2 regions of the Flavobacterium sp. DSP2-3-1 genome follow, and region 2 is predicted to be linked to the other one. Evidence: riboswitches for the same ligand, from Rfam matches in the RefSeq annotation. Region 2 holds a riboswitch; the other holds the start of a gene.
What was found. Region 2 has a riboswitch for S-adenosylmethionine ahead of ACP7AT_RS11410 (homocysteine S-methyltransferase family protein). Riboswitches for the same ligand answer to the same signal wherever they lie in the genome.

Region 1 (10,935 bases), on a different contig from region 2:
GGGCCTAAGTTAATCCCTGATGAACTAAAACTTGCCCCTTTTATAAATACGGCAGAATCGTAATTATTATCTCCAACATTAGCGATGGCTAATTTGATATGATATGTTTGGCCGCATTGTAAATCTGAATTTGCTGATAAAACTTTTGTAAATCCATCGTATTGAATAGTAGTTCCTCCGTCATTGTTTACATAATACGAGCAGTATTCACAAGGACCTAAATTTGCATTTCCATTATTCAAATTATTAATAGACACGGGTAATGTAGTGCTGGGTATCAAAGCTATATTTTTTGCGCCTCCAGAAAAAGTTCCAGTGATTCCCGGACCACTCAAAAAGAAACCAAAATTATCATTATAAGAATCATTAACAAATTCGGGATATTCCTCAGAAGCAAAGACAAAATTAAAGCTTAATTTATTTCCGGTGGGAACGAAATCGAATTCCAGAATTGCAACGTTTTTAATCAATTGATTATTAGATAAAGTGTACAAATCAGTATCACCTTCTAATGGATCTGAAGTCGGTAAAGTCGCTAGACTTCTATCATTTGGACCCACAGCAATTGCAGCATTTCCAGTACTTAAAATGATTCCTTTGTCAATTCCAATCGCAGTAGAAGCTCCATTAGTAAACAAGCCTAATTGATCGGTAATAGTATTGCCCTTCACTATTGAACCATTAAATTTAATATTCGAAACATTAATTCCTTGTCCTACCACCACGCTCTTTACTAATTGTTGTGGAGTTTGTGAGGTAGTATTGATTACTAATTGCGCATGGACGATACAATTAACAAGTACTAAAAATAAAAGAAGAATTCTTTTCATTCCTTAAATATTGGGCTATTGATATTATTACTGCTAAAATGGAATGCCCCGAAACCTCATTTTACGAAGACAAATATAGGTAACAGAATAATGCTATTTTTCTGATTTTTATAAATTATAATAAAAACCGTCAAATAAAAGGCAATGGAAAGTGTTTGTGAAAAAAAATGCACTTACACTTGCCAATATACTAACGCAGTTCATTTTTATTTAGCTTTTTTTAATGACAATTTTCTTATATTTACGATCACGATACATTCCTATGAAAAACAGCTACTTTATAATTATTTCTCTTTGCATTTGTGCAATTGCCAATGCTCAAACAATTAATTTTCCTGATGCAAATTTTAAGGCAAGATTGCTGGAATCTAATTCGGCTAACAACATTGCCAGGAATTCGCTAAACAACTATTTCAAAATAGATGAAAATAATGATGGAGAAATCCAAAAATCTGAAGCTTTAAAGGTTTTCTCGCTGGATGTCTCTAACTATAGAACTATTACTACTCTTTCTGGAATTGAAAATTTTACAAATTTAAAATTTTTAGACTGTTCCTCTAATGTAATTGAAGATTTAGATGCTAGGCCGCTTACTAATCTGCAAACTTTAATATGTTCTTCGAATAGATTTATATCCTTGAATATTGCAGGATTGAGTAATCTAAACAGATTGGTTGCAGAATCTATATTATTAACGAATATCGATTTATCAGGGCTTCAAAACCTAAAAGAAATTGAATTTAATAATGGCACGTTGACGAGTTTAGATTTAAAAGGGTTAATTAGTTTAGAATCTATTAGTTGTAGATATAATCAATTGAAGTCAATAAGTAATATTTCAGATTGTATAAATTTGAAAAAAATGTACACTGAAAATAATTTAATTGAAAATCTAAATGTGCAAGGTTGCGTAAATTTAGAAAGTTTGATTTGCCGGTATAATAAAATTACAAGTTTGAATATTTCCGGATTACCAAAATTAAGGTATTTGGAGGCTGGAGGTGAATCTTTAACCGCTATTGAATTGAACGGGATAAGTAATATTGAACAATTACATGTAGACTATAGTAATTTAACCACTTTAGACCTCTCTCAATACATAAAATTGAAGTATGTAAGTAGTCTTTTCAATGCTAAACTTACTACAATTTTTGCCAAAAATGGAATGTCTGAAAGTATCGATTTTTACAGATGTCCAGTTTTGAAATATATTTGTGCTGATGAAAGTCAATTTGAAAACATAAAAAATACAATTGATTTATATCAAGATAAGAATGTCAATTATAACTCCTATTGCTCTTTTACACCTGGTGGTATATTTTACACCATTAAAGGTAAAACCACTTTAGATAGCAACAACAATGGTCAGGATAATTCTAATGTAAATTATCCGAATTTAAATTTTTCAATCACAGATGGAACTACCAAGGGAAGTATAATTTCAAATAGTTCTAAAGAATATGCTATTTATGTGGGGGAGGGAACGCAAACTATTACTCCTATATTAGAAAATATAAACTATTTTAAAGTTTCTCCCGCAACGGTCAACATCAGTTTCCCAGCATTAACAAGTCCATTTACTCAAGATTTTTTGATTGCTCCTAATGGAAATCATAATGACTTAGAAGTAAAATTATTACCACTCCTACCTGCTAGGCCAGGATTTGATGCTACTTATACTATTGTATATAAAAACAAGGGTACTACAACACTTTCGGGCACTGTTGTTTTAAACTTTAATGATGCTGTTTTGGATTACGTCTCCGCCGTTCCAGTTATCAATAGACAAGTTATGGATCAACTTACTTGGGACTACAGCAATTTAAAACCCTTTGAAATCAGGGAAATTACCATAACGCTTAATGTTAACTCTCCCATGGAAACGCCTGCAGTAAATATTGGAGACCGTTTGAGTTTTAATGCGCTAATTAATCCAGTTACTACTGATGAGAAAATAGTTGATAATTCTTCGGCTTTACGCCAAAGTGTGGTTGGCTCTTTTGATCCAAATGATAAAACATGTTTAGAGGGAGATATTGTCACTCCAGATTTGATAGGAGAATATGTAAATTATGTAATTCGTTTTGAAAACACAGGTACCTATCCAGCCGAAAATATTGTAGTAAAAGATATAATTGATTTGTCAAAATTTGACATTTCAACTCTGATTCCCATCAAAGCGAGTCACTCCTACAGTTCTAAAATTTCTGAAGGTAACAAAGTTGAATTTATCTTCGAAAAAATTAACCTTCCTTTTGACAATGCCAACAATGATGGATATATCGCTTTTAAAATAAAAACGTTACCAACATTAATGCTTGGTGATTCTTTTGCAAATGAAGCTTCTATTTATTTTGATTATAACTTTCCAATAGTGACCAATAAAGCTACATCAACATTCAAATCATTAGCCGTAGAAGATTTTGATTTTTCTAGTTTTTTTAAAATTTACCCTAATCCAGTAGATACCGAATTACATATTACTGCAAAAAATGAAATTGAGGTTCAATCTATAGCAATCTATGATATTTTGGGACAAATAATACTCGCATTGCCTGATGCTCAAAAGAGTTCCACCATTGATGTTGCGAAATTGACAACCGGTACTTATTTTTTGAAAATCAAAACCGATAAAGGATTCTCCAATTCAAAATTCCTTAAAAAGTAAAAAGCGACAAAATAATAAAGAGCATCTAACCGTATTGTATTCCAATAGAAGACGAGCGAAACGGCTTATTTTCAAAAGAATACATTCAATTGCTAGACCTCCTTAAGTATTACCATTTACTGATTTACTAATTTTTTGGATAAAATTTTTATTTTTTCATAAATAATCAATTACTTTTGCACCCGTTATCACGAATCCTGCAATAGGATAGCAACCTGCAACAACAAGCAAGGTGCTAAAACGATAAGCCAAATCCTTTGGAAAAAATGTTGTTTACATTCCCATTTTTAGCTTTGTTTTTCGTCATAATTTTTAATTGTAAATTATTTTTATGACTTTATTTTCAAAAGACAAAGGAAATGCCTTTGCATTAATTCCTTTATTTATTTTTATTTTTACTTTTTTAGGAGCAGGAATTATTCTAAAAGATTTTTATGCTTTTCCATCGCCAGTGGCTGTTCTGGTGGGTATTATTGCTGCTTTTTTGTTATTCAAATCTTCAACTGACGTTAAAGTTGCTACACTAATTGCAGGATGTGGAGAAAGCAAAATCATGACTATGTGTTTAATTTATTTATTGGCCGGCGCTTTCGCGGTGGTAAGTAAAGCGATGGGCGGGGTTGATGCCGTAGTTAATTTTGGAATAAATACTATCGACGTAGCTTATTTTCCTTTAGGAATTTTCTTGATTGCTTCTTTTTTATCAACTGCTACAGGAACTTCAGTAGGTGCGATTGTAGCTATTGGTCCTATAGCGGTTGCATTAGCTGATAAAAGTGGTGCCTCATTACCTTTGATTTCAGGTGCTTTATTGGGCGGCTCGATGTTAGGTGACAATCTTTCCATGATTTCTGATACTACGATCGCAGCAACGCAGTCATTAGGATGTGATCTAAAAGACAAGTTCAAAATTAACTTGTTTATTGCTTTTCCAGCTGCAGTTTTTACTATTCTGGTTTTCTTTTATCTTGGTTTGAAGTCGGATATTGTGACCGTTGCCATTGCAAAAAATGATTTTTCATGGATAGCAATTGTACCTTACATTTTAGTAATCATATTAGCGGTTGTGGGTGTTAATGTATTTTCAACATTGCTTATTGGTACTTTATTAGCAGGTATAATTGGATATTTTAGTGGTTCATTTACGCTAATGGAGTTTACGCAAAAGATATATGAAGGCTTTACTAGTATGACTGATATTTTCTTATTGTCTATGCTTACCGGAGGTTTAGCTGCCATGGTAGATAAAGCGGGCGGAATAACGTATTTATTAGTTCAGATTAAAAAAAGAATTAAAAGTAAAAAATCAGCTCAAGCGGGAATTGGCGCTATAGTTGGTTTTGCTAATTTAGCGATAGCGAATAATACGGTTTCTATTGTAATTACAGGGCCGATTGCTAAAGAAATTAATGATGAATACAATTTAAATCCTAAAAAAACGGCTGCAATTCTGGATATTTTTTCGTGTATAATTCAAGGGATTTTACCTTATGGTGCTCAAGTATTGCTTATATTGAGCTACGCTAACGGGAAATTAGATTTCTTTGATTTAATTAGTAATGCTTGGTATCATTTATTTTTATTAGTTTTCACATTAGTGGCTATTTACAGTTCGTTTTGGGATAAATGGACAAAACGATTCTTTAAAATTTAAGAATTGAATTTTGACTGTTATTGCTTTTGAATTTTTTTTAAAAAGGGAATTATTATATATTTGACGAGTGTTAGATAGCCCTGATAGCAGTGAAAATCCTTTTATGTGAGCGGGAGCGATCATAAAAGATTGAAACGGATAGCAGGAATAGCTCCAAATAAAATTTAAACTAATTTTTAAATATGAAATTACTAGAAGGAAAAGTTGCCATAATTACAGGTGCGAGTCGCGGAATTGGGAAAGGAATTGCTGAAGTTTTTGCAAAACATGGTGCAAATGTTGCCTTTACTTACAGCTCTTCTGTAGAATCGGCTTTGGTATTGGAAAACGAATTGAACGCTCTTGGAATTAAAGCTAAAGGATATCAATCAAATGCTGCCGATTTTAATGAGGCCCAAATTTTTGTTGATGCTGTTTTAGCTGAATTTGGAACGGTTGATATTCTAATAAACAATGCTGGAATTACTAAAGACAATCTATTGATGCGTATGTCTGAAAGCGATTTTGATCAAGTAATTGATGTCAACTTGAAATCGGTTTTTAATATGACAAAAGCCATTCAACGTACTTTCCTGAAACAACGATCTGGCTCGATAATAAATATGAGTTCAGTTGTAGGTGTAAAAGGAAATGCAGGACAGACTAATTATGCTGCTTCTAAAGCGGGAGTTATCGGTTTTTCTAAATCTGTAGCACTAGAATTAGGATCACGTAACATTCGTTGCAATGTAATTGCTCCAGGTTTTATAGAAACAGAAATGACAGCTAAATTAAACGAAGATATTGTAAAAGGATGGAGAGACGGAATTCCGTTGAAACGTGGCGGAACGACTAAAGATGTTGCCAACGCCTGTCTTTTCTTTGCCTCAGATATGAGTGCTTACGTGACTGGACAAGTTATGAATGTTTGCGGAGGAATGCTTACTTAAAAAAGTTATCAGTTTTCAGTAATCAGTAAGATGAGAACTGAACACTGAACACTGAACACTGAACATTGCTAAAATATGACAACAACTACCTTGCTACTATTACTTCTTTCTATACTATTAGCTGGCAGTTTGTCGTTTTTTCAATACATCTACAAAGCTAAAAACAAATCGAAAATCGGTTGGTTTTTGGCTTTTTTGCGTTTTTCATCCATTTTTGTAATTTTATTGTTGTTGATCAATCCAATAATAACCAGAAATACATTGGAAACTGTAAAAACACCTTTACCGATTGTTGTTGACAATTCAAGTTCTATTTCTTTTTTGAATGCCAATGAAAAAGCATTGGTATTGTATAAAAAAATACAATCAAACTCGGATTTACAACAGAAATTTGACGTGCAATCGTATCAATTTTCAGATGATTTTGAACCAACAGAAATATTTGATTTTAAAGGAATCCAAACGAATATTGATGTTGTAGCTAAAAATCTAAAAAGTATTTATAAAAACGCAATCTATCCAACTGTTTTAATTACGGATGGAAATCAAACTTCGGGGAATGATTATATCTATAGTTTTGATGTTGCGAATAAAGTATTTCCAGTGATTGTAGGTGATACAACGACTTTTTTAGATTTTAAAATCAATCAGCTGAACGTTAATAAATACGCTTTTCAAAAAAATAAATTTCCTGTAGAAGCTTTTTTGCACTATTCAGGAACTAATAGTATAACTGCTGAATTTGTAATATCTCAAGGCAAGTCGGTATTTAGTAAACAATCGATTACCTTTTCTCCCTCCAAAAAAACGGCAAAAGTAAGTGTTCTTTTACCGGCTGATAAAATAGGATTACAGGTTTTTAAAGCTACTATCACATCAAAAGAAAAGGAAAAAAACACGTATAATAACACCAAGAATTTTGCGGTTGAAGTTATTGACCAAAAAACAAATATTGTCATAATTTCAGCCATAAATCATCCTGATTTAGGTGCGCTAAAAAGAGCGATTGAATCCAATGTACAGCGTAAAGTAACAATCGTTAAACCAGATGAAGTCAAAACATTGCAGGATTTTAATGTTTTAATTTTATACCAGCCAACAACTGAATTCAAAACCATTTTTGAGAATAATAAAGGTGCGGGAATCAATACGTTTATTATTACTGGTAACAACACCGATTTCAATTTTCTGAATCAGCAACAGAATAATTTGAGCTTTAAAATGAGTGGACAAAAAGAAGATTATTTGTCAGTTTTTAATGCGCAGTTTAATTTGTTTGCAGCTGACAATATCGGGTTTGAAAATTTACCGCCTTTGCAAAACGCTTTTGGAAACGTAACTACAAAAGGAGCGGTGTCTGTTTTGCTTTCGTCCAAAATTAGAAATATAGATACTAATTCACCTTTATTGGCTTTTACAGAAAATCAAGGCAGGCGAGACGCTTATCTTTTGGGAGAAAATAGTTGGAAATGGCGTTTGCAAACGCATGTCAACAATCAATCTTTTGAAAAATATGATATTTTAATCGATAAGATTATTCAATTTTTAGCTTCGAATAATTCTAAAAAATCACTGGTTGTTGAGCATGAAAGTTTTTATAATTCCGGTGAAACCATTGAAATAACTGCGCAATTTTTCAATAAAAATTATGAGTTTGATGAAAAAGCCCGTTTGACTATTGCGGTAACAAATACCAAAACCAGGCAAACAAAAAATTACGATTTACTAAAAGATAATAATTCCTTTAAAGTCAATCTTGACGGATTGAAAGCCGGTTCTTATGCGTTTACAGTAAAAGAATTGAATTCTAAAACGACCTATTCCAGTAGTTTTGAAATTCTTGATTTTGATATTGAAAATCAATTTGTCAATCCCGATGTCGAAAAATTAACACAATTAGCGACGCAAACACAAGGAAAAGTATTTTTTCCCGATCAAGTCGATGCATTGGTTAAAATGCTTTTGGAAAACGACGAATATAGAGCAGTACAAAAGAATAGTGTTACTAAAACGCCTTTAATTGATTGGATTTGGTTATTGGTTTTAATTTTAATTTTGCTGGCAACTGAATGGTTTGTTCGAAAATACAACGGATTACTGTAATACAATTAAATACTATGGATTTTAGACTGAAAGTGTTTTATACCGTTGCCAATCGTTTGAGTTTCACAAAAGCTGCAACGGAATTGTTTATCACGCAACCCGCGATTTCAAAACACATTCAGGAATTAGAGGAGCAATATAAAATTAAATTATTTGATAGAAATGGTTCTAAAACCACACTGACTACTGCTGGTGAAGTTTTATTAAAGCACACCAAAAACATTTTTGAAGTTTACCGCGAAATAGATTTTGATATGAGCACGCTGATTAATCAACGTGCAGGATTGTTGCGATTAGGAGCCAGTACAACTATTTCACAGTATATAATTCCGCCACTTTTAGCTCGTTTCCATAAAAAATTACAAGATGTAAAAGTGAATTTACTAAATGGAAACACGGAACAAATAGAAAATGCTTTGTTAAAACAGGAGATTGAAATAGGTATTGTAGAAGGGCAATCAAAAAATAAATCCATTAAATATACGGAGTTTTTAAAAGACGAATTGGTTTTAGTCTGTAAGAGTTCCAATCCATTAGTTAGTATTGAAGAAGTGACTCAAAATGATCTTAAAAGGATGCGTTTTTTAATGCGGGAACAAGGTTCAGGAACACTTGAAGTAATTGAACATGCGTTGAAACCATTTAAAATTAAACTATCAGAACTACAAATCGAAATGCAATTAGGTAGTACCGAAAGCATAAAATCCTATTTGATGAACTCTGATTGTGTGGCTTTTATATCCATTCATGCGGTAAGAAAAGAACTTGCAAACAATGAATTGGCCATACTTGACATAAAAGACCTAATTATAGAACGATTCTTTTATATCATTACGTTACAAGGAAAAACGGATTCTCTATCGGATTTGTTCATCCAGAATATTTACAATAATTATAATTTAAAGTTATAGCAGATCATAATTTACGATTGGCATAAATAGATTTATCTTTTCACCTTTGTGATGTAATAATTCAACAACTTTACATTGGAAACGCATCAAAAAGTAATTCAAAAAGAATCTTTTATTTTTTTTAAAGTAAATGCCACATTGCAGCAACTCATTTTTGTTGTGTTGCTGTTGTTTTGTACCACAATTTTTGTTTCCCCGCCAATTGCTTTAGTGTTGGGATTAATTGTCGCCAATCTTTTTGGACATCCATTTTTAGAATTGAATCATAAAGCCACAAATTACTTATTGCAATTTTCAGTAGTTGGTTTAGGATTTGGAATGAATGTTCACAGTGCTGTTGCTGCAGGAAAAGAAGGCTTCTTATTTACGGTACTTTCTATTTTTAGTACTTTGATTTTAGGAACTTTTCTTGGTAAATGGTTTAAAACCGAAAAGAAAACAACGCATTTGATTTCTTGTGGCACTGCAATTTGCGGTGGCAGTGCCATTGCAGCGATTGCTCCTATTATCAAATCCAATGAAAAACAAACCTCAGTTGCTTTAGGAGTGATATTCATTCTGAATTCGGTTGCACTTTTTTTATTTCCTGCCGTGGGTCATTGGTTGGATTTATCACAAAAAGAGTTTGGATTATGGTGCGCCATTGCCATTCATGATACCAGTTCTGTGGTAGGAGCAGCCAGTAAATTTGGTCCTGAAGCATTGCAGATAGCCACTACAGTAAAATTAGCCCGTGCTTTGTGGATTATTCCTGTGGCATTAATTACTGCATTTTTTTTCAAAAATAAATCGGGAAAAATAAAAATCCCTTATTTTATTGGATTTTTTATTGTGGCTATGATTGCCAATACGTATTTGCCACAAATAAGTAATTTTGGACCGCATTTGGTTTCAGTTGCTAAAATAGGTCTGACAGTAACTTTGTTCCTAATTGGAGCGGGATTGAATAGAACTGTTCTAAAATCGGTAGGATTTAAACCGCTCTCGCAAGGAATTTTGCTGTGGACATTTATAGCAATCGCAACTTTGATCTCAATTATTTATCTTAAATAGTTTTATGATGAAAGGTTTTTCGCTTTATAACATGAAATTGCAGTCGGAGATAATCATACAAAAGGGCAAACAATAGAAAAGTGGCGGCCACAAAAAGTGTTTTCATTTTCAATAAATCATAAAGAAAACCACCTGCAAAACAGCCGATAAAAAAGAATAAAATAATGGATAATCTCAGATAGATACTGGTTTTTAATTTTTTCTTTTCTTCGGGTTTTTTATAGAAAAACAATTGAGATAATTCAATACCTAAATCGGTAAAAAGCCCAGTTAAATGTGTTGTTCGGACCGTTGATTGAGAGATTTTGGTTACCAAAGAGTTTTGTATTCCCATAGCAAAAAGCATCGAAAAAGCAATCCATTTTCCATCAATGCGGGATAAGTCGGATTGTGTTCCAAAGATTCCAACACCAATCAAAACAATCATTTCCAATGCAATAGGAATGACGTGAGATAAATTGGGGTGTTTTTTGGAAATTAATTCCGCTAAAAAATTAGAAATAAAAGCACCAAACAAAAAGAAAATAGTGAATACAAAAAAGGTAATGGCGGCGGTATAATCCCGTTTCATGAATTCTTCTGCGAAATAGGCGAAATGTCCCGTAACATTGGTAGTTAAAGTTTGAATAGACAAAACACCCGTAACATTTACAATTCCGGCAACAAAAGACAATAAAGTGGCTAAACGAAGATTGTGAATAAAAGTTCTGTTTTTTCCTTGATGTCGAAACATATATGTAGTTTTCTTTTTTAATTAACAGAATCTTAAACCCAATTTTTTTTAATA
Region 2 (10,935 bases):
CTTCCATTTTTTGACCTTTTAAAGCCATTAAATTTTGGTGAATTATTAAATAATGTTCTCCTATAATGTGTAAATTATTTTTGTCGATCAATGCGTAATTCGGAATAATTGGACCCGCAATAGAATTTTCTATTGCCATAACTGCCTGATCGGATTTGCCTGAAAGCAGGTTATCTACTAGTTCTTCAAAGGACAAACATTCATCAACAACGACTTCCTGATTGAAATATTCTTGTGCCACCTGATGGTGAAAAGAACCCGTTATACCTTGTATTCCAATTATTTCATTCATTTTACAAGCTTTTAAGCAAAAAAAAATCCCGATTTTCATCGGGATTGTATATTTACAGTATCAATTTAATTTTATAATCAAATAACCATATAACAATCCCCTTCTACTTTCCAGAAGAAATAATAAGAGTTGCTAAAATAAAATCGGTTACTCAACATGACAATGTTTTTTTGTATTAATTGCTCTGCGAATGTATTAATAATTTCCAGTTAAGCCAAACAAAAAAAGGATTTTATTGAACAAAAAAGGGATTCGATAAAAAACTGGTTATTAATTATATAATGTTTAAAAAAAAGACTTTTAAAATCCTTTTTGGTTAGTCTACATTTGAGATTTGAAAGAAACAAAACATTATTTCTCCAAAAATTCATCTTTAAAAACAAACTCAAATTAAGCTGCTAATTTTACAGTAAGCCAATTTTTCCCTTCAGAAATTCTCGCTACCACCATTGCCGAAACCAAATCGCCATTCGCATTCAGTAACGTTGCCATAGGATCTACAAGAGTTCCCACGATCATTGCTGCAGGAAGTGCCTGTTCCATTGGAAATCCATACACGGTTATCGCCAGAATTTCTCCGATGTAACCTCCATTTGGAATGCCGCCTTCGACTACCGAAACAATTACAGTAATTCCCAATGCCGTCAGCAACGTATTTGGATCTGTGAAATCTTTGCCAAACATGGCGAAAATAACCGCAATTTTTATAATAGACGACATACTCGAACCATCTTTATGCAAAGGCGCACCCAATGGAATAACAACATTTCTGATGCGTGCAGGAATATTCATTTTTTCAGCACCTTCCAGATTGGCAGGAATTGTTGCAATGCTGCTGCAAGTTCCCAATGCTGTTAAGGAAGGCGTAATGTTATTTTTCCAAAACACTGTAAATCCTAATTTTCCTCCAGCGATAAAAGCGTACAAACTAAAAAATACAATAAAGTAAAAAGCACAAACCGCATAATACAGCCCCAAAGGTTTTGCGTAAGCGCCAAATAATTGGGGTCCAAAAATTCCAACCTGATACGCAAAATAAGCACCAAGACCAATTGGAGCCGTTTTCATAATCATATGCAGCAATTGTTTCATAACTTCGTTCCCTGAATTCAAGAACCGACTAAAATCTTTTCCTTTCTCTCCCGAATGCAAACTGGCAAAACCTATTAAAAAAGAAAATATAATGAGCGCCAACATATTTTTTCGAGACAACAGCTCATAAAAGTCACTGGCAGTAAGCAACTGGGTAATTTGTGAACCCGCAGAACTTTCCTGAATGCTTTCCAATGGAAGTTTGGAAATGATAATGTCTTGCTGAATAGGAAATAACAATACGCCAACAATCATCAAAATGGCCGAAATTAATACTGTACTTAAAAACACGCCAATGACAATTGCAAACAATTTTCCCAATTTCTCCGTTTTTTCTAAATTGGCAATCGAAGATGCAATCGTAAAAAATATCAACGGGATAATTGCGGTGAACAATAAATTCAGAAATATATCGCCCAAAGGTTTAATCACTTCTACACCTTTTCCAAAAACTAAACCCAATATACTTCCTGCCAAAATTCCGCCGAGAAGCAATAAAATGCTTTTGTAGTTTTTCAAGAAACTGCTTGATTGTGTAGTTTTCAAATTCATATTCATATAGTTTATGGTAAATATATAAATCTAAAAGAGAATATCCTCTTGCTTAGTAAACTTTGACGAAGGTCTTTTATTTATTGAGTTACAAAAACAATAAATCAATACTTTTTCTGTTTACTTTTGCAACAAATAAAATCCCATGTCGATAGCAGTTAATAACATATCCAAAAGTTACGGTTCCCAAAAAGCACTGGATAACATTTCATTTTCCATTAATAAAGGAGAAATTGTTGGTTTTTTAGGTCCAAATGGAGCCGGAAAATCGACTTTGATGAAAATATTGACCACGTACATTAACGCCGATGAAGGCTCCGCTTTAGTAAATGGAAATGATGTAAACACCCAACAAAAAGCTGTTCAGCTTTCTATTGGTTATTTACCGGAACACAATCCGTTGTACTTGGATTTATATGTACGTGAATATTTAGCTTTTAACGCTGATGTGTACAAAGTCGCAAAATCCAGAATTGAAGAAGTAATTCAACTAACTGGTTTGAGTACCGAAAGTCATAAAAAAATAGGACAATTATCCAAAGGATACCGTCAACGCGTAGGCCTTGCCAATGCTTTATTACACAATCCCGATGTTTTGATTTTGGATGAACCAACAACCGGTTTAGATCCAAACCAATTAATCGAAATTCGGAATGTGATTAAAAATGTAGGGAAAGACAAAACCGTTTTCCTTTCTACACACATTATGCAGGAGGTCGAAGCCATTTGTGACCGCGTTATTATCATCAATAACGGTAAAATTGTTACCGATAAAAAACTGGATAATTTAATTTCCCAAGATAAGGAGCAAGTTATTGAAGTAGAATTTGATTATAAAATTGAAGAACAAGCCATTGCTAAAATAGAAAATCTTGTTTCTTATAAAAACACGCATGATATGATTTGGGAATTGACTTTCCAAGCGGACAAAGACATGCGTCCAGCTGTTTTTGATTTTGCCAATGCCAATGGTTTGAAAACGCTGCAGCTCAATCAGAAAAATAAAAATTTAGAGGCTGTTTTTAGAGAGATTACGAAAAAATAGTAATAAGTGTTCAGTCGCAGTTTGCAGATGAAAAATACTTGCCATTTATAATGTTTATACCGTTTGATTTGTCATTCCGACGAAGGAGGAATTCCACTCGGTAAGATTCCTCCTTCGTCCGAGTGACGAAATGACGAGAATTTGGAATAAATAACGATATTGATAACCGTCAAATCCCTAGCCCAGATAGCAGTGAAAATCCTTTTCTTGTCTCATTTTTTGAGACAAGAAAAGATTGTAACGGATAGCTGGAAAAAGCTCCTAAAAAACCTTACTCGCGATTTGTCGAATATTTTCTGATTTTCCCATAGAATAATAATGCAATACGGGAACGCCGGCCGCTTTCAATTCTAATGATTGTTGGATAGCCCATTCGATTCCCACTTGTCTGATGTCAGCATTGTTTTTGCACTGATCAACCGCCTGAATTAAATCTTCCGGCAAATCAATTCGGAAAATTTGTGGCAATACTTGTAAGTGTCTTTGCACTGCAATAGGTTTGATTCCTGGAATAATAGGAACGGTAATTCCCATTTCTCTGGCTTTAGCAACAAATTTGAAATATTTTGCATTGTCAAAGAACATTTGTGTCACCACATAATCCGCACCTGCATCAACCTTTTCTTTCAGTCTTTTTAAATCTGAAATCAATGACGGCGATTCCAAATGTTTCTCCGGATATCCCGCAACTCCAATGCAAAAATTGGCTTTGTTATCAACATCCATCACGTCATGTAAGTACTTTCCGCAATTCAATTGATCAATTTGTTTGACCAAATCAACGGCAAAATCATTTCCTCCTTGTTTAGGAACAAAAGACTGCTCATCCTTCATCGCGTCACCTCGCAAGGCCATCACATTATCAATTCCCAAATAATGACAATCGACTAATAAATACTCCGTTTCTTCTTTGGTAAAACCTCCACACAGCACATGAGGAACTGTATCTACATTATACTTATGTTTTATGGAAGCACAAATCCCAAGCGTTCCAGGACGCATTCTGGTCAATTTTTTTTCTAATAATCCGTTCCCTTTATCGACATAAATAAATTCTTCGCGAGAAGTAGTGACGTCGATAAATGGTGGTTTGAATTCTATCAACGGATCAATATTATCGTATAATTCCTGAATGCTTTTGCCTTTTTGAGGCGGAATAATTTCGAAAGAGAATAGCGTTTCTCCTTTGGCGTCTTCAATATGTTGTGTTACTTTCATCTTAAGTCTTAAAGTTTGAATGTCAAATGTCGAGAGTCACGTCCTTTGGACTTTATGACTTTTGACTTTATGACTGTGTTTTTAATCTGCTATATTCGGGCTTAACCATCTCGTGGCTACTTCGGTTGAAACGCTTCTTCGTTTGGCGTAATCGATAACTTGGTCTTCTTTTATTTTTCCGAGTCCAAAATACTTGCTTTGCGGATTTCCAAAATAATATCCAGAAACCGAGGAAGCGGGCCACATTGCCATACTTTCAGTCAAAGTCACTCCTATTTCTTGTTCTACATTCAGTAATTTCCAAATCGTTGGTTTTTCTAAATGGTCGGGACAAGCTGGATATCCTGGAGCCGGACGAATTCCTTTATAATCTTCGGCAATCATAGCCTCAGTACTTAAAGCTTCATCAGACGAATAGCCCCAAATTTCTTTTCGGATTTTTTCGTGCAAATATTCCGCGAAAGCTTCCGCAAAACGATCCGCCAATGCTTTGACCATAATCGAATTGTAATCATCTAAATCTCTTTCGAATTCAGCCGCCCACTCATCAACACCAAAACCAGTCGTGACGCAAAATGCGCCCATATAATCCGTTTTTCCGCTATCTTTCGGGGCAATAAAATCCGACAAGGCAATGTTTGGAGCACCTTTTGTTTTTTGTGATTGTTGACGCAACGTCAAAAATTTCTCTAACACTTTTCCGTTTTCATCACTTAACTCAATGTCATCATCGTTCACTTGATTGGCAGGGAAAATTCCATAAATTCCTTTGGCTGTCAGTTTCTTTTCTTTCAAAATAACGTCCAACATTTCTTTGGCATCCGCAAAAACAGAAGTAGCTTGTTCACCAACAACATTATCCGTTAAAATAGCCGGATATTTCCCGAACAATTCCCATGTTCTAAAAAACGGCGTCCAGTCAATGTACGGAACCAACACATCTAAATCGACTTCGATAGTTTGTTCTCCAATTACATTTGGTTTTATAGGAGTAAAATTTTCCCAATCCAATTGCAATTTATTTTTACGGGCTTGCTCAATAGTCAAGAAGTTTTTGTCGCGTGAACGATTCAAAAAGGTCTCTCTAAAAGCGTCATAATCAGCCCTGATGTCGCTTGCATATATCTTTCTATCCTTGTTCAATAAATTTCCGGCAACCGTTACAGCTCTCGAAGCATCATTTACATGGATAACCGTTTCTCTGTATTGTGGCGCAATTTTCACGGCAGTGTGCGCCCGTGAAGTTGTTGCTCCCCCAATCATTATAGGAATTTTTATGTTTTTTTTGTCTAATTCCTTGGCCAAATAAACCATTTCGTCAAGCGAAGGTGTTATTAATCCGCTTAATCCAATGATATCTACATTGTGCTCAATAGCTGCTGCAATAATTTTCTCAGGAGTAACCATAACCCCTAAATCGATGATTTCATAATTGTTACAGGCCAAAACAACCGAAACAATATTTTTCCCAATATCATGCACATCTCCTTTGACAGTCGCCATTAATATACGACCGGCAAAACTGGAGACTCCATCTTTTTCAGCTTCAATAAAAGGCAGTAAATAAGCCACCGCTTTTTTCATTACTCGGGCTGATTTTACCACTTGAGGCAAAAACATTTTACCTGAACCAAATAAATCCCCAACGACATTCATTCCGGTCATCAAGTTAATTTCGATAACTTCAATAGGTTTTGTTGCTGCCAATCGGGCTTCTTCCACATCAATTTCTATAAATTCATCGACTCCTTTTACTAGCGAATGTGTCAATCGTTCTTGGATGGTACCTGAACGCCATTCTTGAACTGCTTTTTCATTGTTCTTTACATCTCCTTTTACATTTTCGGCAAAGTGCAACAATCTTTCGGTGGCATCATCACGTCTGTTTAGAATTACATCTTCAACACGTTCCAAAAGTTCCTTTGGAATTTCATCGTAAATAGAAAGCATCTCTGGATTTACGATCCCCATCGTCATTCCGTTTTGAATAGCATGGTACAAAAAAACCGAGTGCATCGCTTCCCGAACCGTGTCATTTCCTCTAAACGAGAACGAAACGTTACTTACCCCACCACTAATATGCGCATGCGGCAGATTTTCTCGAACCCATTTGGTTCCTCTAAAGAAATCCAAGGCGTTCTCGCGGTGTTCTTCCATTCCTGTTGCTACGGGGAATATATTTAAATCGAAAATAATATCCTGCGGAGGAAAACCAACTTTATTCACCAAAATATCATACGATCGCTGGCATATTTCTACCCGACGCTCGTAATTATCAGCTTGTCCCGTTTCGTCAAAAGCCATAATAATTGCCGCAGCACCGTAGCGCTTAATCAATTTGGCATGATGAATAAATTGCTCTTCGCCTTCTTTTAAAGAAATCGAGTTTACGACGCTTTTTCCTTGCACCACTTTTAGACCCGCTTCGATAATATCCCATTTCGAGCTATCAATCATAATTGGAACTCTGGAAATATCCGGTTCAGCAGCGATCAAATTCAGGAATTTTGTCATGGCATATTCCCCATCAAGCATTCCTTCATCCATATTAATATCGATGATTTGCGCGCCGCCCTCCACTTGTTCTTTAGCAATACTAAGTGCTTCCTCGTATTTTTCTTCCTTGATTAACCGAAGGAATTTTCTAGAACCCGTAACATTCGTTCGTTCACCAATATTTACAAAAACGCTTTCTGGCGTAATGATTAAAGGCTCTAATCCCGATAATACAAGGTTTCTTCTAGTTTCTTGTGCCATTTTTTATTTTATTTGATCCTGAAGGGTTTTGTAAACCGTATCGGAGTAACTTATTCTTTTTATAATTTGGGCGTGACCCAAAAGGGTCGGGCTATTCGTTCCCGCTCTTTTCCTTCGGCTAAAAAGCCTAAAAAAAGGAGCTCCACTACTATCCCTCACGCAGTTTTGTAGTTTTAATATCATTGCGAGGAATGAAGTAATCTCATCCAGTAAATCCTGCAACGTCATTCTCTTTTTTGTCATTCCGCTCGCGATAACTGAGGTTGAACTACTGTAACATCTCGCAAACATCTATTTTTAAACATACCTACAAGGTTTGAAAAAAACCTTGCAGGAAATTTAATTACATGGTCGCAGTCGAAACTCTAGGTTTGTACTCTTTTGCAATATCAGCAATCAATTTGATATGTTCCGGCGTTGTTCCGCAACAACCGCCTATGATATTTACTAAATTATCGTCTAGATATTCTTTGATAAAGGCTTGCATCTGTTCGGGAGTTTCATCGTACTCTCCAAATGCGTTAGGCAATCCTGCATTAGGATGCGCCGACACGTTGAAAGAAGTATTTTGTGATAAGGTTTGTAAATACGGTTTCAGCAAATCAGCTCCTAAAGCACAATTAAAACCTACGCTCAACAACGGAATGTGCGAAACCGAAACTAAGAAAGCTTCCACGGTTTGACCTGAAAGTGTTCTTCCTGATGCATCCGTAATTGTTCCCGACACCATGATAGGAATATCAATATTGCGTTCGTCTTTGACTTCTTCAATAGCGAAAAGCGCCGCTTTGGCATTTAAAGTGTCGAAAATGGTTTCCACCAATAATAAATCACTTCCTCCGTCAATCAACGCTTCCACTTGTTGTTTGTAAGCAATGCGTAAATCATCAAAAGTTACTGCTCTGTAACCCGGATCATTTACGTCTGGTGACATACTTGCCGTTCTGTTTGTTGGTCCTATTGAACCGGCTACAAAACGAGGTTTATCTGGATTTTTGGCTGTAAATTCATCGGCTACTTCACGGGCGATTCGTGCCGATTCGTAGTTGAGTTCGTAAACAATATCTTCGAGATGGTAGTCTGCCATCCCGATGGTGGTTCCAGAAAAAGTATTGGTTTCAACAATATCCGCTCCCGCTTCAAAATAGGCGGCGTGAACAGCACGAATCGCTTGCGGTTGCGTGATTGACAATAAATCGTTGTTTCCTTTTAAGGAATGTGGAAAATCTTTGAAACGTTCTCCACGAAAGTCTTCTTCAGAGAAATTGTAACGTTGCAACATGGTTCCCATAGCTCCGTCGAGTATGAGTATGTTTTTTTTGATGGCATCATGGATAAGCCCCCTAGCCCCCGAACGGGGAACTCCTAAACTATCTTTTAAAATCTTTGACATAACTTTTATTTCTTGCAAATCTCGAGATTTATCGAGATTCGTTCTTTTGATTAATAAATACAAAAGTTCACTATTTTAAATCTATAGCCCCGATTGCAGTGGTATCCTTTTTTTATTTTACCCTTTTAGGGTTTAAAACCCTAAAAGGGTAAAATAAAAAAAGATATAGCGTAAAGCGGGAACGGTACTGGCAAAAAAAACGCCAATTGGTCGCTCCTGTTACTAAAAATGATTCAGCAGGCTAAAAATATATGTTGTCAAGAAAAGGTTTGAGAAATACTGGGTGAGTATTCGTGTGTTATCTATCTTTGATACTGAAACTGGTTCTGTATAAAGTAGAATGTAGCACCTTCTTTAAAGATAAAGGGTTGCTAAGGTTTCATCGGGTCTTTCCCTCCGCCTTTCGTGATAACTTTCAATAAATATAGGAACAGTGCAAAGTAAAGACAAAGCGCTAATACTTGCAAGTATTAGCGCTTTATTTTTTAACTAGTTTGTACTAAGTTGTTAAACTATGGCTTTAACCACGGCTTTTGGAGCTTCTTTACGAGTTCCGTCAAATCCGTCAACACCAGAAACTGTAGTATATTTCAATACATATTTTTTCCCCGGATTGATGATTTGGTAGGCTGCCTGACACATCATAGTTGCTTCGTGGAATCCACAAAGAATCAATTTCAGTTTTCCTGGATAAGTGTTTACGTCACCAATGGCAAAAATTCCCGGAATATTCGTTTGATAATCCAAAGCATTATTTACTTTGATGGCATTTTTTTCAATGTCTAATCCCCAGTCTCCAATAGGACCTAACTTTGGAGTTAATCCAAAAAGCGGAATAAAATAATCCGTTTCTATAGTACGATGCGCTCCATTTTCCTCAATATCGATTGACTCCAAATGTTCGGCTCCATTCAAACCAACAACTTCTGCCGGCGTGATCATTCTTATTTTCCCTAAATCTTTTAACTCCTGCACTTTTTCGACCGAATCCAAGGCTCCTCTGAATTCATTTCTACGGTGAATTAAAGTCACTTCGGAAGCAATATTCGACAAGAAAATACTCCAGTCTAAAGCAGAATCTCCTCCACCAGCGATAACGACTCTTTTGTCTCTGAATTTTTCCGGGTTTTTAATGAAATACTTGATTCCTTTATCTTCATAAAATTCGATGTCTTCTATCAATGGTTTTCTGGGTTCAAAACTTCCTAATCCACCAGCAATCGCAACAACTGGAGCATGGAATTTTTTACCCTTATTTGATGTTACAATGAAACTTCCGTCCTCTTGTTTTTCAATCGTTTCTGCACGTTCTCCAAGAGTGAATCCTGGTTCAAATTGCTTGATTTGTTCCATTAAATTATCCACCAGATCTCCCGCCAATACTTCTGGAAAACCCGGAATATCATAAATAGGTTTTTTAGGATACAATTCAGATAATTGACCGCCCGCTTGTGGCAAAGCATCTAAAATATGGCATTTCAATTTCAATAATCCTGCTTCAAAAACTGCAAATAAACCTGTTGGTCCGGCTCCTATTATCAGTATGTCTGTTTTAATCATTTTTATATTCTTTTATTCCTCCCCCCAGCCTCCTCCACAGGAGGGAGAGACTTGGTAGAGTTTCTTTTGTTATACTTGTTCTTAATTATTATTATTTTTACAAATGAACGAATGATTCGCTCAAAAATAAATGATAAATATCAGTCGAATTCTTTATTGTTTATTCTATTCTCTTGGCTCTTTATTTTTTAACGACTCAGTGATTTCATTCATTTTTTGAACTTTTTCCTCGAAATTTCCTTTAAGTGTTTTGCGATATTCATTTAGGTTTTCAACCATTTTATTGATATCGTCCGGAATTATTTCTTCAAAAAACTCTCGCAATCTTTTGGCTGTTGTCGGTGACTTTCCGTTAGTTGAGATGGCTATTTTTACATTTCCTTTGGTTACAATTCCACCCAAATAATAATCACATAATGGCGGTGTATCCGCAATATTACAAATCAAATATCTTTTTCGGGACAAATCATAAATCCTTTTATTGACGTTTAAATCATCTGTACAAGCAATGACCATGTGGCGTTTGCGAAGCATCCACCGATTGAATTTTCTGTAGGTCAATTTTACCGAAGGATGTTTTGCGGCCAAGCTTTCCAGCTCTGGCAAAAACTTTGGCGCAACCACCTCAACATTGGCGTTTGGACTTGATTTTAAAAGAAATGATAATTTTTCTAAACCCACGTTTCCTCCCCCCACAATAAGCACGTTGAGATTGTGTAATTTTAAAAAAACAGGATATAATTCGTTTCTTTCCAATGTTATTGTATTTCTTTTGCTATAAATTCTTCATAAAATCCTTTCAATTTATTGCTTTCTTTAACTACTTCTCCAATGACAATAATCGCAGGGTTACTTAATTTATTTTCCGCCACAACTCGCTGAATTGTATTAATTGTTCCCACACCAATTTTCTCCTGAATCGTAGTTCCGTTTTGAATAATTGCAACTGGAGTCTCTCCTTTGGATTCATTCTGGAATAGTTCAATAATCTGAGACAACTTACTCATTCCCATCAATATCACAACT

Region 1: another riboswitch for S-adenosylmethionine. It lies ahead of ACP7AT_RS07385 (Na+/H+ antiporter NhaC family protein); the one in region 2 lies ahead of ACP7AT_RS11410 (homocysteine S-methyltransferase family protein).

What each region holds. Positions count from the first base shown of each region.
Region 1 covers NZ_JAFCVD010000005.1:93,856-104,790, forward strand. The annotation lists gene ACP7AT_RS07375 (choice-of-anchor L domain-containing protein) at 1-830, opposite strand, end outside; gene ACP7AT_RS07380 (DUF7619 domain-containing protein) at 1,093-3,498, shown strand; SAM-I-IV-variant riboswitch at 3,679-3,775, shown strand; gene ACP7AT_RS07385 (Na+/H+ antiporter NhaC family protein) at 3,830-5,152, shown strand; gene fabG (3-oxoacyl-[acyl-carrier-protein] reductase) at 5,335-6,081, shown strand; gene ACP7AT_RS07395 (hypothetical protein) at 6,157-8,184, shown strand; gene ACP7AT_RS07400 (LysR substrate-binding domain-containing protein) at 8,199-9,095, shown strand; gene ACP7AT_RS07405 (YeiH family protein) at 9,171-10,148, shown strand; gene ACP7AT_RS07410 (YoaK family protein) at 10,141-10,881, opposite strand.
Region 2 covers NZ_JAFCVD010000009.1:38,198-49,132, forward strand. The annotation lists gene ACP7AT_RS11380 (prephenate dehydratase) at 1-292, opposite strand, end outside; gene ACP7AT_RS11385 (dicarboxylate/amino acid:cation symporter) at 683-1,936, opposite strand; gene gldA (gliding motility-associated ABC transporter ATP-binding subunit GldA) at 2,082-2,981, shown strand; gene metF (methylenetetrahydrofolate reductase [NAD(P)H]) at 3,243-4,199, opposite strand; gene metH (methionine synthase) at 4,281-6,956, opposite strand; gene ACP7AT_RS11405 (hypothetical protein) at 6,960-7,247, opposite strand; gene ACP7AT_RS11410 (homocysteine S-methyltransferase family protein) at 7,300-8,349, opposite strand; SAM riboswitch class I at 8,645-8,764, opposite strand; gene ACP7AT_RS11415 (NAD(P)/FAD-dependent oxidoreductase) at 8,857-9,909, opposite strand; gene ACP7AT_RS11420 (precorrin-2 dehydrogenase/sirohydrochlorin ferrochelatase family protein) at 10,075-10,665, opposite strand; gene cobA (uroporphyrinogen-III C-methyltransferase) at 10,668-10,935, opposite strand, start outside.